Regions from separate parts of the Streptomyces sp. NBC_00259 genome, predicted to be linked through region 1. Evidence: riboswitches for the same ligand, from Rfam matches in the RefSeq annotation. Region 1 holds a riboswitch; each other region holds the start of a gene.
What was found. A riboswitch is a leader RNA that binds a small molecule or an ion and turns the genes downstream of it on or off. The one in region 1 is predicted to bind cobalamin.

Region 1 (3,679 bases):
AGGCCGGCCCGGATCACAGGGGCCGGAAGACGCGGCCGCCGGGCTCGCAGGCCAGGACCTCGCCGGACTCGACCGTGTAGAACCAGGCGTGCAGCCGCAGCCGCCCCGAAGCCAGCCGCCCGGCGACACACGGGTAGGTCCTCAGATGCTCCAGCTGGGTCAGCACATGCCGCTGGGCCGCGGCGACCGGGTCGTCCTCCGGTGGCGCCGCCGGCCCCGGCCCGTCGTGGCCGCCGCGGTGCCCGGCCCGGGTCAGCCAGCGCCGTACCAGCGGCATGCTCCGTACGGTCTGCTCCCGCAGCAGGCCCTGGACGGCGCCGCAGTGGGAGTGACCGCAGACGACGATGTCCGGGACGTCGAGGGCCTCCACGGCGAACTCCAGGCTGCCGGCCACACCGCAGGCCGTGTGCGGCTGCCAGGAGGGAACGATGTTCCCGGCGGTGCGTACCTCGAAGATGTCGCCGGGTGCGGCGCCGGTGAACAGTGAGGGAATCACCCGGGAGTCGGAGCAGGTGATGAACAGCGCCTGGGGCCGCTGGCCCCGCGCCAGCGCGGCGTAGGTGTCCTCTTGCCCCGCGATCCGTGCGGGGAAGTGCCGGGCGTGCTCGATGAGCGACTGCATGGTCGTACCTCGGTCTCTTCGATACGGAAGGGTGTGCGTGCTCGAAGAGGGGCGCACCGCGACGGCCCTGGCGGCGCGTGACAGGCCGCGCGGCGGGCACCGGAGGGTGCCCGGGCACGTCGTCAGGCGGCCGGGGAAGGGCCCGCGTCGGCGGTGCGCCTGCCGATCAGCAGCGGAACGCCTGCAGGTTGCTCAGGCTCGGCGTCGCCGCCGCGCCCGGGTTCCGGGTGTGCCTCGCGGTACTCGCGCAGGGGGCGCCCGGTGGGCTCGCCGTCTCGTCCGGCGCGCTGTTGGCGCCGTTGCCGGGGGCGGCGGGCGCGTGGGCGCCGAGCTGAGAGACACGGGAGAGATGGGTCAGCGGGTCGTACGACTCGTCGTGGTGGTGCGCCGCGCCGTGGGCGCTGATCACCACCACCGTCGTGTGCGGGTTCCTGCTCTCCGCGGCGACGACGGCCGAATCGGCCCGGGGGGCTCCGGGGGCTGCCGGGGTGGCGCAGACCGGTGTCAGGACATGCAGCAGGACCGCACAGATCAGCAGAATGCCCGCTGACACACGTGAGATCACTGCCGGACTCCTTGACGTCATTGCTGCGCAGGGATGAACGTTACCGTCCCTTGTGTTCCGGTTGCGGTTGATTTTCCCGCTGAATGCGCTTTATGCAGTGCTGTCAGCCTGGGCCAGGACTCGATCGGCTGCCACCGGTGGTCGGCCGTTCGCGCTACGGGTAGGGAGCGGGCCCGGGCGTATGACATGACGTTCGTTTCTGCGATGATGTCCCGCGAAAAGGCGACGGCGGAACGAGGAAGCCGGTGTGAATCCGGCGCGGTCCCGCCACTGTGATCGGCGAGCGGATCCCGAACAGACCACTGCCCGGATGCGGGTGGGAAGGCCGGGACGAGCGGTGACCCGAGAGCCAGGAGACTCACGCGGTCGCCTCCTCACGTGACTGGGGCGGATTTCCCCAGAGGGGAGGCTTGTCGTGATGCCCGAGGTGCCATCGCCGCGCGGTCCGGTGCCGTGCCGCGTCGTCGTGTGCCGTGACTGCTGCTGCGGCAGTCCCAAGGTGACCGGTGTCGACCACGCGGAGCAGACCGCGCGTCTCGCCCTGGACGCCCCGGTGCGGATCTCCGACTGTCTCGACGTCTGCGACCAGGCGAACGTGATCGTCGTGCAGCCGTCGGCAGAGGGGCGCGCCGCAGGCGGCCGGGCCGTCTGGTTCGGCCTCGTCAACGACTCCCTCGCGACCGAGGACGTCGCGGCCTGGGTACGGGCGGGCGGCCCCGGTGTCGCCGCGCTGCCGGAGATTCTCGGCCTCTACGCCTTCACCCCGCCACGGCGCGTGCGCTGACGGTCGTCGGCGCCGCCCGCACGCTGCCCGACGCTCCCTTCGTGCTCGCCCCCTTCGTGTTCGGCCCCTGCGTGATCGCGACCTGGGATCGCGACCTCCTGTTCACGACCTTTTGATCACCACTCTCCTGAACAACTCCCCGCGGTGAGAGGACCACCACATGATGGGCAAACGCCCGCTGTCCCTGCTGTCCGCCATGGCCCTGGCGCTGCTGGTCGCCGGTTGCGGCGGCGGCAGCGCCGCCCGTGACGACGCCGCGCCGGCCGGCCCCGCCGAGGGCTTCCCGGTCACCGTCGACAACTGCGGGGTGAAGACGACGTATCAGCGTCCTCCGCAGCGCGCCGTGTCGCTGAACCAGCACGCCACCGAGGTCATGCTGGCGCTCGGGCTGGAGGAGTCGATGGTGGGCACCGCCTACCTCGACGACCGGATCCTCCCCGCGTACCAGGACGCCTATCGCGGGCTCAAGGTGCTCGCGAAGGAGTACCCCTCGTTCGAGGTGCTGCTGTCCGCCGAACCCGACTTCGCCTACGGCGGTTTCGCCAGCACCTTCGACGAGAAGGAGGGGCGCAGCCGCGCCGCGCTCTCCAAGGCGGGCATCAACTCCTATCTGAACGTCGAGGAGTGCCCCTCCGGGCCGGTGACGATGGCGCACATGGACCAGGAGCTCCGCACCGTCGCGAAGATCTTCGGCGTGACGGACCGGGCCGAGCGGGAACTGGACCGGCTGCACGGCACGCTCGACACCGTCGAGCGCGAGCTGGCCGGCGTCACTCCCACAAAGCTCTTCGTGTACGACAGTGGCGACAAGACGGCCTTCACCGCGGGCGGCGCGGGCGTCGGCAACGAGATGATCAAGCGGGCCGGCGGGGCGAACCTCTTCGCCGACCTGGACAAGGCGTTCGGTGACGTGTCCTTCGAGCAGGTGGCCGAGCGCGCCCCCGAGGTCATCGTCATCTACGACTACGGGGACCAGTCGGTCGAGGACAAGAAGAAGTTCCTGCTGGCGAACCCGGCGCTGAAGGACGTGCCCGCGATCAGGAACAAGCGGTTCGCGGTGCTGCCGCTGTCGTCCACCGTGCTGGGTGTCCGGGTGCCCTCGGGCGTCGAGTCCCTGGCCCGCCAGCTCCACGCGGAACGTTTCAGGTGACCGGCACGACGGAATCGACGGAATCGACCGAGGCGACGGGGGCGACCGGCACGACCGGCACGACCGACGCGACGGGGCCGGCCGGCGTGAGCCGGGCGGAGCGTACGGCCGCCGCCCGGCGCCCCGGCGTTCCCTACCCGCTCGTGCTCGCCCTGCTGGCCGCCCTGGTCGTGATCGCGGCGACCGCCGGGATCGCGGCCGGCTCCATCAGCGTCCCGGCCGAGCAGGTCTGGGGCATCCTGCTGCACCGGGTGCATCCGGGCCTGGCCGACCCGACCTGGACCCCGGTCCGGGAGACGATCGTCATCGACGTCCGGCTGCCGCGCGTACTGCTGTCCGGCGTCGTCGGGGCGGGCCTGGCGGTGGCCGGAATGGCGCTGCAGGCGCTCGTCCGCAACCCCCTCGCGGACCCCATGCTGCTCGGGGTGTCGTCGGGCGCCTCGGTCGGGGCGGTGCTCGTCGTCGTCTTCAACGTCGGCCTGTTCGGCGTGTTCTCACTGCCCGTCGCGGCGTTCCTCGGGGCGCTCATCGCCCTGGTCGCCGTCTACTTCCTGGCCC
Region 2 (3,679 bases), 6.1 Mb from region 1:
CCCGCCGCTGAGCAGCCGCATCAGGGTCGTCTTGCCGCTGCCGTTGCGGCCGAGCAGCGCCAGCGACCGGCCGGCGGCCACGGCGAAGTCGACGCCCCTGAGCACCGGCGGGCCCTCCGCGTACGCGAATCCCGCGCCGGCCAGCTCCACCACGGGCGATGTGTTCACAGGACGGACCTTTCCAGGACGAAGGTGAGGGCGACGATCCCGGCCAGCAGCCCGGCGGTGGCCGCCAGGAAGCGCGCGGACACCGTCGCCTGCGGCACCAGCACGCGCAGCGTCCCGTCGTAACCGCGCCCGGCCAGGCCCGTGTGGAGCCGCTGGGCCCGGTCGAAGGCCCGCACGAAGGCGGTGGCGCCGAGCCCGGCGAGGGAACGCCACGTGGCCGCCCGGGAGGTGTGCCCGAGCCTGGCGGCCTGCGCCTCACGGATCCGGTGGACCCCGTCCAGCAGCAGGAAGCTGATGCGGTACATGACGAGCGCGACATCGACCACCGGCGCCGGAACACCCGCCCGTACCAGTCGTGGCAGGACGTCGGAGACGGGAGTGGTGAACGCGAACAGCAGCACGCCGAGCGAGGCGGCCGACGTCCGCAGCAGCAGTTCGCCCGCGTGCACCGGGCCGCCCGGCGCGAACGCCACGAAGCCGTCCGGGCCGCCGACGGCGAACAGCAGCGGCACCGCACCCGTCACGCAGAAACCCAGCGGAACACGCCACGCCCGCCACAGCTGCCGCGGCGCCACCCCTGCCGGGCCGAGCAGCACCGCGAGCGCGGCGGCGGCGACCAGCACGGCACCCGGCCACGGCGGCAGTGAGATCGCACAGACCGTCAGCCCGAGTCCCAGCGCCGCCTTCTCGCAGGGGTGGCGGCGGCGCCAGCGACTGCTGTGCGCCGCCGCGTCGATCGGCAGCATCGGTGATCAGGCAGCGGGACCGTCGGAGGGGACGGCTGCCCGCGACGCGTCCCCGGGAGCGGCCGCCGCGGCACGGGCCTCGCCCTGACGGCGGCCCTTGCGCAGCCCGAAGTAGTAGGCCAGGACCCCCGCGCCGAGCGCCGCCTGCAGGGCGAACAGCGCCGATTCGACCTCGCCGGACGGGGGCTCGTACAACGGGGAGAACCACGGCTCGTAGTCCGGCGCGATCTCGGTGATCGCCGTCTCCGCCTCGGCGTCCGCGCCGGCGAAGGGCTCCTCCTTGTGGTCGCCCAGTCCCAGCACGAGCGGGAACACGGCCAGCGCGGCCACGATCACCAGCAGCAGCGTGTTGATCTTCGCGTTACGGCTCATCGGACCGCGGCCTCCTTCTTGTTCCCACCCTGGAGCAGCACACCGAGCCGGGTCAGCTCACCCTTGCTCGACTGGACGAGGAGACGCATCACCAGCACGGTGAGCAGGCCCTCGCTGACCGCCAGCGGGATCTGGGTGATCGCGAAGATGCCGCCGAACTTGGCGAGTGCGCCGGCGAAGCCGCTGCCCGGGTCGGGGAACGCCAGCGCCAGTTGCACACTGGTGACGCAGTACGTGGACAGATCCGCGACGAACGCGCCGAAGAACACGCTCACCATCAGCGGCAGTTCGAACCGCCGCAGCAGCCGGTACACCGCGTACCCGGCCCAGGGCCCGACGATCGCCATGGAGAAGGCGTTGGCGCCGAGCGTGGTGAGCCCGCCGTGGGCCAGCAGCAGCGACTGGAACAGCAGGGTGATCGTGCCCAGTACCGCCATGATGGGTGGTCTGAACAGGATGGCGCCGAGTCCCGTACCGGTCGGATGGGAGCAACTCCCGGTCACGGACGGGATCTTCAGCGCGGAAAGGACGAAGGTGAAGGCCCCGGAGGCGCCGAGCAGCAGCGTCGACTCGGGATGGGCCTTGACCTCACGGGTGAGCGCCCGGACGCCGTGGACGACGAAGGGGGCGGACGCGGCGCCCCAGGCGGCCGCGTGCAACGGGGGCAGATACCCCTCGGCTATGTGCATGGTCGGGAGACCCTCTCCAACACCTCGTGGATGGACAACGCGCCTTGGCCGGTCTCCTGGCTGACGGGTCAATCCGCCCGGGCTCCGCCTTCCCGGACGCCGCGGTCTCCCGCGGCGGTCCAGTGGCTTCCTTGCGGATGGAGCCGGACTTCCCGATCACAGTGGCGAGGGCCGCACCGGTACCGCACCGGTTTCCCGTTCACCAAGGCGGTGCGACATTAGTGCTTTGACCAGGTACATCACAAGCCGCGCACGGATGCGCGCCGTCACACCTTGTGGTACGAGTACGCTTCCTCGGCCGCCGCCTCCACTTCGTCCAGAGCGCCGCCCGCCGCCGCGGTGACCACCGCGGCGACCGCGCCCTCGACGAACGGCGCGTCCACGAGCCGGGTCCCCTCCGGCAGTTCGCCGCCCTCGGCCAGCAGCGACTTCACCGTCAGCACGGCGCTGCCGAGATCGGCCAGTACGGCCACGCCCGCGCCCCGGTCGACCTCCCGCGCCGCGGCGGCGATCAGCTCCGAGCTGGTGCCGAGCCCTCCGTCCGGCAGCCCGCCCGCGGGCGCGAGAGGCACCGAAGCGGCGCCCCCGGCGAGGCCCCGCGCGAGTTCGGCGACGGACACGGCGAGCTGAGCGCTGTGCGACACGAGGACGATGCCGACCTGACCCGCCGCACTCACCGCGCCACCTCCTCGAGCGCCGCGATCAGCAGCGCGGAGGACGTCGCCCCCGGGTCCTGGTGCCCGATGCTGCGCTCGCCCAGATAGCTCGCCCTGCCCTTGCGCGCCAGCATCGGCACGGTCGCGAGCGCGCCCTCCTCGGCGGCCGCCCGGGCGGCCGCGAACGACTCGTCCAGCGCCGCGGCCGCCGGCTCCAGCGCGTCCAGCATCGTCTTGTCCCCGGCCTTGGCGCCGCCGAGCTGGGCCACGGCGGCGATCCCGGCCCGCAGGGCTTCGCCGAGCTGCGCCGGGGACACCTCGGGATCGTCGCCCAGGGCCTTGCCGGCCCGCCGCAGCAGCGTCCCGTACAGAGGGCCCGAGGCCCCGCCGACCGTCGAGATCAACTGCCGTCCGGACAGCGTCAGTACGGCGCCCGGGGTGTCCGGCGCGTCCTTCTCCAGAGCGGCCGTCACCGCGGTGAAACCGCGCTGCATGTTGATGCCGTGGTCGGCGTCCCCGATCGCGGAGTCGAGTTCGGTCAGCCGGCCGGCCTCCCGGCCCACGGCGTCGGCGGCGGCCGTCATCCAGCGGCGGAAGAAGTCCGTGTCGAGCACAATGTCTCCTTCGTTTCCCATGGTCAGCGGCCCCAGCGCAGTCCGGGCGTCGACACGGGGGCGTCCCACAGCCGCAGCAGTTCCTCGTCCGCCTCGCACAGCGTCACCGAGCAGCCGGCCATGTCGAGCGAGGTGACGTAGTTCCCGACCAGGGTCCGCGCCACCGGCACGCCGCGCTCGGCCAGCACCCGGTGCACCTCCGCGGTGAACCCGTACAGCTCCAGCAGCGGTGTCGCTCCCATCCCGTTCACCAGCGCCAGCACCGGACTGGACGGCTGCAGGTCCTCCAGGACGGCGTCCACCGCGAAGTCCGCGATCTCCCGCGAGGTCATCATCGGCCGTCGCTCACGGCCCGGCTCGCCATGGATGCCGATCCCCAACTCCAGCTCGCCGGACGGCAGGTCGAACGTGGGCGAGCCCTTGGCCGGCGTCGT
Region 3 (3,679 bases), 4.7 Mb from region 1:
TGGAACCTCCTGACCTGGCTGCTGGGCCTGCCGTCCAGCTCCTCCCACGCACTGTTCGGCGGCCTCATCGGCGCCGCGGTGATGTCGGCGGGCTTCTCGGCCGTCAACGGCGGCACGATCGTCACCAAGGTCCTGATCCCGGCCGTCGCCGCGCCGCTCGTCGCCGGACTCGCCGCGCTGGTCGCGACGAGGCTGACGTACCGGATCGGCAGCAAGGCCCAGGACCGGGCCACGTCCAAGGGCTACCGCGCCGGCCAGATCGCCTCCGCCGGCCTCGTCTCCCTCGCCCACGGCACCAACGACGCGCAGAAGACCATGGGTGTCATCACCCTGGCCCTGGTCACCGGCGGTGTCCTCGCGCCGGGCTCGAACCCCCCGCTGTGGGTCATCGTCTCCGCCGGTCTCGCGATCGCGCTCGGCACGTACCTGGGCGGCTGGCGCATCATCCGCACCATGGGCAAGGGCCTGACCGACCTCCAGCCGCAGCAGGGCTTCGCCGCCCAGACCAGCGCCGCGACGGTCATCCTGGCCTCCTCGCACCTCGGCTTCTCGCTCTCCACCACCCAGTCCTGCTCGGGTGCCGTGATGGGCGCGGGCCTCGGCCGCAAGGGCGGTGTGGTCCGCTGGTCCACCGCGACCCGGATGTTCGTCGCCTGGGGTCTGACCCTGCCGGCCGCGGGTCTGGTCGGCGCCGGCGCCGAGTTCCTGACCGGCCAGGGCACCTGGGGCATCGCCGCCGTGGCGGTCCTGCTGATCGCGGGCTCCGGGGTCATCTGGTCGCTCTCGCGCCGCAAGCCGGTGGACCACACGAACGTCACGCACGACGAGATCGCCGATGCCGAGCCCGCGGGAGTGGTGACGACCGCCATCGCGGCCGTGACCCCGCCGCCGACCGGTGCCGCCGCCGCGACGACCGCGGCCGAGGGCCTCATGGCCACGATCCCGGCTCCGGCCGCCGAGGCCGCCCCGGCGGCCGCCGCCTCCACGTCCGCAGCTCCGGCGCCCGCCGCCACGGTCTAAGGAAAGAACAGCATGAAGATCGACTGGGCAGCTCTGGGCTCCGTCTTCGGCGTGAGCCTCGTCGTCACCGTCGCCCTCGTGGGCCTGTTCACCCTGGGCGTCGCGGGCCTCTCCAAGCAGGAGGCCGCGGCCGCACAGGGAGGCTCCGCAGGACTCGCCCGCACGGGCGCGTACGCCTGCTTCGCGCTCTGCGCGACGGCGGTGGCCTACGGGATCTATCTGATCGTCGCCTGACGACGCTCACGACACGTCCTCGGTACAGGGGCCGGGCACACCCTCGGGTGGGCCCGGCCCCTGTCGTGTGCGCGCTCCCGCGTGCGCCCCTGCGCGCGGTCCCGTGTGGGCCTCCGCACACTGTCCTGTCGCAGGTCAAGGGCGAGTTGACGGGTGTTCGCGGCCCGTGGTGGACTTCCGGAGCCATTACGGCGGCAGCAGAGGAAGCCGGTGAGAATCCGGCGCGGTCCCGCCACTGTCACGGGTGCGCTCCCCCTCACCGGAGCACCCCGGAGCCAGGAACTCTCTCCCGCCGGTCACGTCGAGCCAGGGCGCGGACCCTGAGTGAGGACGAACATGCCTGCCGAACCGGGGGGCCCGGGCTCGTCATGCCCGGGAATCACGTTCGCGTACGGCGCCGCCGCCGGACTCGCCGGCGACCTGCTCCTCGGTGATCCACGCCGTGGGCATCCGGTCGCCGCGTTCGGCCGGGCGGCCGCCGCGGTCGAACGGATCCTGTGGCGCGACCACCGAGGGTGGGGCGCTCTGCACACGGCGGTGTGCGCCGGTGGCGCGGTCGCCGCCGGCGCGCTGGCCGCCGCTTCCGTACGCCGCTCCCGTACCGCCACGATCGCGCTGACCGCCGCCACCACCTGGGCGGTCGTCGGCGGTACGTCACTGGGCCGTGAGGCCAGGGCGATCGGCGGGGCGCTGACGGCCGGGGACATCGAGCTCGCGAGGGAGCGCCTGCCGCATCTGTGCGGCCGCGATCCCCAGGCGCTGGACGGTCCGGGCATCGCCCGGGCCGTCGTCGAGTCCGTCGCCGAGAACACCTCGGACGCGGTCGTCGGCGCGCTGGTGTGGGGCGCGCTCGGCGGAGTGCCGGGGCTCGCCGGCTTCCGGGCCGTCAACACACTGGACGCGATGGTGGGCCACCGGTCGGCCCGCTACCGGCGCTACGGCTGGGCCTCGGCGCGCCTCGACGACGTCGTGGGCCGGCCGGGGTCCCGGCTCACCGCGGTGCTGGCGACGGTCGCGGGCGGCGATCCGCGCGGTGCCGTACGCGCCTGGCGCGCCGACGCGGCGAAGCACCCGAGCCCCAACGCCGGTCCGGTGGAGGCCTCGTTCGCGGGGTCGCTCGGCGTACGGCTCGGCGGGACACTCTCGTACGGCGGGCGGGTCGAGCACCGGCCCGTGCTCAACGGCGAGGGCCGGGCCGTGGAGGTCGCGGACATCGAACGGGCGGTACGGCTGTCCCGGCGCGTCGGGGTGCTGGCGCTCACGGTGTGCGCGGGCGCGCGCCTCGCCGCCGGAACCATGAGGCGGAGGCGGACATGAGCGGGGGCGGACTGCTGGTCGCCGGCACCACGTCGGACGCGGGCAAGAGCGTCGTCACGGCGGGGATCTGCCGGTGGCTGGTGCGGCAGGGCGTGAAGGTCGCGCCCTTCAAGGGGCAGAACATGTCCCTCAACTCCTTCGTCACCCGCGAGGGGGCGGAGATCGGCCGGGCCCAGGCCATGCAGGCGCAGGCGGCCCGCGTGGAGCCCTCGGCGCTGATGAACCCGGTGCTGCTGAAGCCGGGCAGCGACCGCTCCAGCCAGGTCGTGCTGATGGGCAGGCCGGTGGGCGAGCTGAGCGCGCGCGGCTACCACGGAGGCAGGCAGAAGACCCTGTTCGAGCCGGTCGTGCAGTGTCTGGAGGAGCTGCGGCGCACCTACGACGCCGTGATCTGCGAGGGCGCGGGAAGCCCCGCCGAGATCAATCTGCGCCGCACCGACATCGTGAACATGGGTATCGCGCGGGCCGCGCGCCTGCCCGTACTGGTCGTCGGCGACATCGACCGCGGCGGGGTGTTCGCGCAGTTCTTCGGTACGACGGCGCTGCTGGATGCGGAGGACCAGAAGCTGGTCGCGGGCTATCTGGTCAACAAGTTCCGCGGCGATGTGACCCTCCTGGAGCCCGGCCTGGAGATGCTGCACGGGCTCACCGGGCGACGGACGTTCGGCGTGCTGCCGTACACGCACGGCCTCGGCATCGACGAGGAGGACGGGCTGCGGGTGTCGCTGCGCGGCTCCGTGCGCGAGTCGGTGGTGGCATCGCCGGTCGGCGAGGACGTGCTGAGGGTCGCCGTCTGCGCCGTACCGCTCATGTCCAACTTCACGGACGTGGACGCGCTGGCGGCCGAACCGGGCGTCGTCGTGCGCTTCGTCGACCGCCCCGAGGAGCTGACCGACGCCGACCTGGTGATCGTGCCGGGCACGCGCGGGACCGTGCGCGCCCTGGAGTGGCTGCGTGCGCGCGGTCTCGCGGACGCGCTGGCGCGGCGCGCGGCGGACGGCCGGCCGGTGCTCGGCATCTGCGGCGGCTACCAGCTGCTCGGTGAACACATCGACGACGAGGTCGAGTCGCGTGCGGGTGCCGTGACCGGGCTCGGACTGCTGCCGGT
Region 4 (3,679 bases), 2.3 Mb from region 1:
GTCGAGGATGTCGGCGACGGCCTGCCCGTGCCCCTGGGACACGGAGGCGACGGCGGCCGGATTCCAGTCGGCCGCCTCCATCGCCTCGACCAGCGCGCGGGCGGCCGCCTCCGCCTCGTCGGCGGTGGTGCGGGTCGCGGCCGACTCGTCGAGGCCGAGGGCTTCGCGCAGTCCGGGCAGGGCCGTCGCACCGCCCCAGATCTGGCGGGCACGGAGGATGGAGAGGACCAGGTTGACCCGCTCGGGGCCGGTGGGGGCGCCGCCGAGGACATGCAGACCGTCGCGGATCTGGGCGTCCTTGACCTCGCACAGCCAGCCGTCGACGTGCAGCAGGAAGTCGTCGAAGCCGTCGTCGTCGGGGCGGTCGTCCAGGCCGAGGTCGTGGTCGAGCTTCGCGGCCTGGATCAAGGTCCAGATCTGGGCGCGGATGGCGGGGAGCTTCGCCGGGTCCATCGAGGAGATCTGCGCGTACTCGTCGAGCAGTTGCTCCAGGCGCGCGATGTCGCCGTAGGAGTCGGCGCGGGCCATCGGCGGGACGAGGTGGTCGATGAGGGTGGCGTGCACCCGGCGCTTGGCCTGGGTGCCCTCGCCCGGGTCGTTGACGAGGAAGGGGTAGATGAGCGGCAGATCACCGAGTGCGGCGTCGGGTGCGCAGGCGGCGGACAGTCCGGCGTTCTTGCCGGGCAGCCACTCCAGGTTGCCGTGCTTGCCGAGGTGGATCATCGCGTCGGCGCCGAAGCCCCTGTCCGACGCGGCGGCCGCGATCCAGCGGTAGGCGGCGAGGTAGTGGTGCGAGGGCGGCAGATCGGGGTCGTGGTAGATCGCGATCGGGTTCTCGCCGAAGCCGCGCGGCGGCTGGATGACGATCAGCAGGTTGCCGCGCCGCAGGGCCGCCAGGACGATGTCGCCCTCGGGGTTGCGGGAGCGGTCCAGGAACATCTCGCCGGGCGCGGGGCCCCAGTGCTCCTCGACGTGCTCGCGCAACTCCGCGGGCAGGGTCGCGTACCAGCGCCGGTAGTCGGCGGCCGGGATACGGACGGGGTTGCGGGCGAGCTGTTCCTCGGTGAGCCAGTCCTGGTCGTGGCCGCCGGCCTCGATGAGCGCGCGGATCAGCTCGTCGCCGTCGCCGGAGACAAAGCCGGGGATCTCGTCCGTGCCGAAGTCGTAGCCCTCGTCGCGGAGTCGGCGCAGCAGCGTGACGGCGGACGCGGGGGTGTCGAGGCCGACCGCGTTGCCGATGCGGGAGTGCTTCGTCGGGTACGCGGACAGGACGAGCGCGATGCGCTTCTCGGCGTTCGGGATGTGGCGGAGCCGGGCGTGGCGTACCGCGATCCCGGCGACGCGGGCCGCGCGCTCGGGGTCGGCGACATAGGCCGGGAGGCCGTCCTCGTCGATCTCCTTGAAGGAGAACGGGACGGTGATCAGTCGCCCGTCGAACTCGGGCACGGCGACCTGGCTGGCGGCGTCCAGCGGGGACAGGCCCTCGTCGTTCTCCTCCCAGGCGCTGCGCGACCCGGTCAGACACAGCGCCTGGAGCACGGGCACGTCGAGCGCGGCGAGCGCGCCCGCGTCCCATGCCTCGTCGTCGCCGCCGGCCTGCGCCTCGGCGGGCCTCGTGCCGCCGGCGGCGAGGACCGTGGTCACGACGGCGTCGGCGCCGCCGAGCCGGTCGACCAGCTCGGGCTCGGGGGCGCGGAGCGAGGCGACGTAGAGGGGAAGGGCCTGGCCGCCCGCGTCCTCGATGGCGTCGCAGAGGGCGCCGACGAAGGCGGTGTTGCCGCTCATGTGGTGGGCGCGGTAGTAGAGCACGGCGATCGTGGGGCCGGTCGTGCCGCGCGGGGCGCGGTCGAGGGGGCCCCAGGTGGGGGCGGGAGCCGGGGGCTCGAAGCCGTGGCCGGTGAGCAGGACCGTGTCGGACAGGAACCGGGCGAGCTGCTCCAGGTTGTCCGGGCCGCCGTGTGCGAGGTAGGCGTGCGCCTCGGCCGCGATGCCGATGGGGACGGTGGAGGCCTCCATCAGCTGGGCGTCCGGAGCCTGTTCGCCGGTGAGCACGACGACGGGCCGGTCGTGGGCGAGTACCGCGTCGATCCACTCCTGCCAGGCGCGGATGCCGCCGAGGAGGCGTACGACGACGAGGGCGGTGCCCTCGAGGAGCTCGGGCAGCTCGTCGAGGCGCAGGCGGGAGGGGTTCGCGAAGCGGTACGGAACCGGTCCCGCGGCCGCGCGGGCGCTGAGCAGGTCCGTGTCGGAGGTCGACAGCAGCAGGATCGTGGGCGTCGCCGGGGGCGTCGTCGCGTGCGTCATCGCGTGCGCAGGCCTTCCTCGGGGTTTCCGCGCCCCGGGTGGTCGTCGTCGGCGGGAGTTCCTGACTCACCCGGCCTCCGTGTCGAGGCCCGGTTCACAGTGGCGGGACCGCGCCGGAATCTCACCGGGCTTCCTCCCTAGGGTCCTGGGACCCTGTGCCGTCTGCATAGTAGAGGCTGCCTGCGCCGTGGGTATGCTCGCGGCCATGCCGCCCACACCCACAACCCCGGCGGACCCGGGCGAACCTCGCATACGGGACCGAGGTGACGCCTGCCCCGGCGCGCTGCGGCTGCACGCGGCGGACGACGGACGACTGGCCCGACTCCGCGTACCCGCAGGGCTTCTGACGTCGCATCAGCTCATGGTGCTGGCCGATGCGGCGGAGCGACTGGGCGACGGTGCGGTCAGCATCACGTCCCGGGGGAACGTGGAACTGCGCGGCCTCGCCGACGGATGCGGGGCGGAGCTCGCGGGGCTGCTGCGGGAGTCCGGCCTGTTGCCGTCCGACACCCATGAGCGGGTGCGCAATGTCGTGGCCTCGCCACTGGCCGGACTCGACGGACTCGGCTGTGGCGACGTGCAGTTGTGGGCGCGGGAGCTGGACGCGCTGCTGTGCGCGAACGGCTGGGCGGCGCGGCTCTCCGGCCGTTTCCTGTTCGCCCTGGACGACGGGCGGGGGGATGTGGCGGGGCTCGGCGCGGATGTGACGTTGCTCGCAGAGGCGGGAGGTTCGGCGGTCCTGCGGGTGGGCGCCGCCGCCTTCCGCGTACGCGCGGCCGACGCGGCGCGGGCCGCGCTGGCGGCGGCGGGCGCGTTCCTGGAAGCGGCGTCGGACACGGGCGCGTGGCGGGTACGGGAACTGCCGACGGACCGGGAGCCCGCGCTGGGGGCGCACCTGGAACGAGCGGGCGTCCCGGCGGAGACCCGGCCCCCGGACCCCGGCGTCCGCGACACCATCGATGCCGTGCGGGCGGGACCTCTGCCGGGGATCGTGAAGGGGCCCGGCGGCTGGTCCCTTTCCGTGGCCGCGCCGCTCGGGCGGCTCGGCGTCGCACAACTGCGGGACCTTCTCCCCGCTCCGGGCGGCGAGGTGCGGCTCACCCCGTGGCGCGGGGTCGTCGTGCCCGGGTTCGGCAGCCGGGACGCGGCCGGGGCCCGGCTCGGGCGGCTCGCCGACGCGGGGTTCGTCACGGACGCCGGCTCCCCCTGGTACGGGGTCGGCGCCTGCACCGGCCGCCCCGGGTGCGCCAAGTCGCTGGCCGACGTACGGGCCGACGCGACGGCGGGCGCCCGGGCCGGCACTGCTGCCCGCCACGGCGGACCGCCCGTGTACTGGTCCGGCTGCGAGCGCCGCTGCGGCCGGCCCCACGGCGCG

Region 2: another riboswitch for cobalamin. It lies ahead of OG766_RS01695 (energy-coupling factor ABC transporter permease); the one in region 1 lies ahead of OG766_RS28820 ((2Fe-2S) ferredoxin domain-containing protein).
Region 3: another riboswitch for cobalamin. It lies ahead of OG766_RS07725 (cobalamin biosynthesis protein); the one in region 1 lies ahead of OG766_RS28820 ((2Fe-2S) ferredoxin domain-containing protein).
Region 4: another riboswitch for cobalamin. It lies ahead of cobN (cobaltochelatase subunit CobN); the one in region 1 lies ahead of OG766_RS28820 ((2Fe-2S) ferredoxin domain-containing protein).

Annotation. Positions count from the first base shown of each region.
Region 1 covers NZ_CP108080.1:6,422,514-6,426,192, forward strand. The annotation lists gene OG766_RS28810 (carbonic anhydrase) at 14-622, opposite strand; gene OG766_RS28815 (hypothetical protein) at 789-1,187, opposite strand; cobalamin riboswitch at 1,378-1,567, shown strand; gene OG766_RS28820 ((2Fe-2S) ferredoxin domain-containing protein) at 1,606-1,971, shown strand; gene OG766_RS28825 (ABC transporter substrate-binding protein) at 2,132-3,121, shown strand; gene OG766_RS28830 (FecCD family ABC transporter permease) at 3,208-3,679, shown strand, end outside.
Region 2 covers NZ_CP108080.1:350,529-354,207, reverse strand. The annotation lists gene OG766_RS01710 (energy-coupling factor ABC transporter ATP-binding protein) at 1-168, opposite strand, end outside; gene cbiQ (cobalt ECF transporter T component CbiQ) at 165-914, opposite strand; gene OG766_RS01700 (energy-coupling factor ABC transporter substrate-binding protein) at 921-1,286, opposite strand; gene OG766_RS01695 (energy-coupling factor ABC transporter permease) at 1,283-1,975, opposite strand; cobalamin riboswitch at 2,005-2,224, opposite strand; gene OG766_RS01690 (PTS-dependent dihydroxyacetone kinase phosphotransferase subunit DhaM) at 2,242-2,652, opposite strand; gene dhaL (dihydroxyacetone kinase subunit DhaL) at 2,649-3,245, opposite strand; gene dhaK (dihydroxyacetone kinase subunit DhaK) at 3,269-3,679, opposite strand, start outside.
Region 3 covers NZ_CP108080.1:1,715,279-1,718,957, forward strand. The annotation lists gene OG766_RS07715 (inorganic phosphate transporter) at 1-1,020, shown strand, start outside; gene OG766_RS07720 (hypothetical protein) at 1,033-1,254, shown strand; cobalamin riboswitch at 1,408-1,559, shown strand; gene OG766_RS07725 (cobalamin biosynthesis protein) at 1,591-2,571, shown strand; gene OG766_RS07730 (cobyric acid synthase) at 2,568-3,679, shown strand, end outside.
Region 4 covers NZ_CP108080.1:4,089,263-4,092,941, reverse strand. The annotation lists gene cobN (cobaltochelatase subunit CobN) at 1-2,304, opposite strand, end outside; cobalamin riboswitch at 2,342-2,478, opposite strand; gene OG766_RS18390 (cobalamin biosynthesis protein CobG) at 2,498-3,679, shown strand, end outside.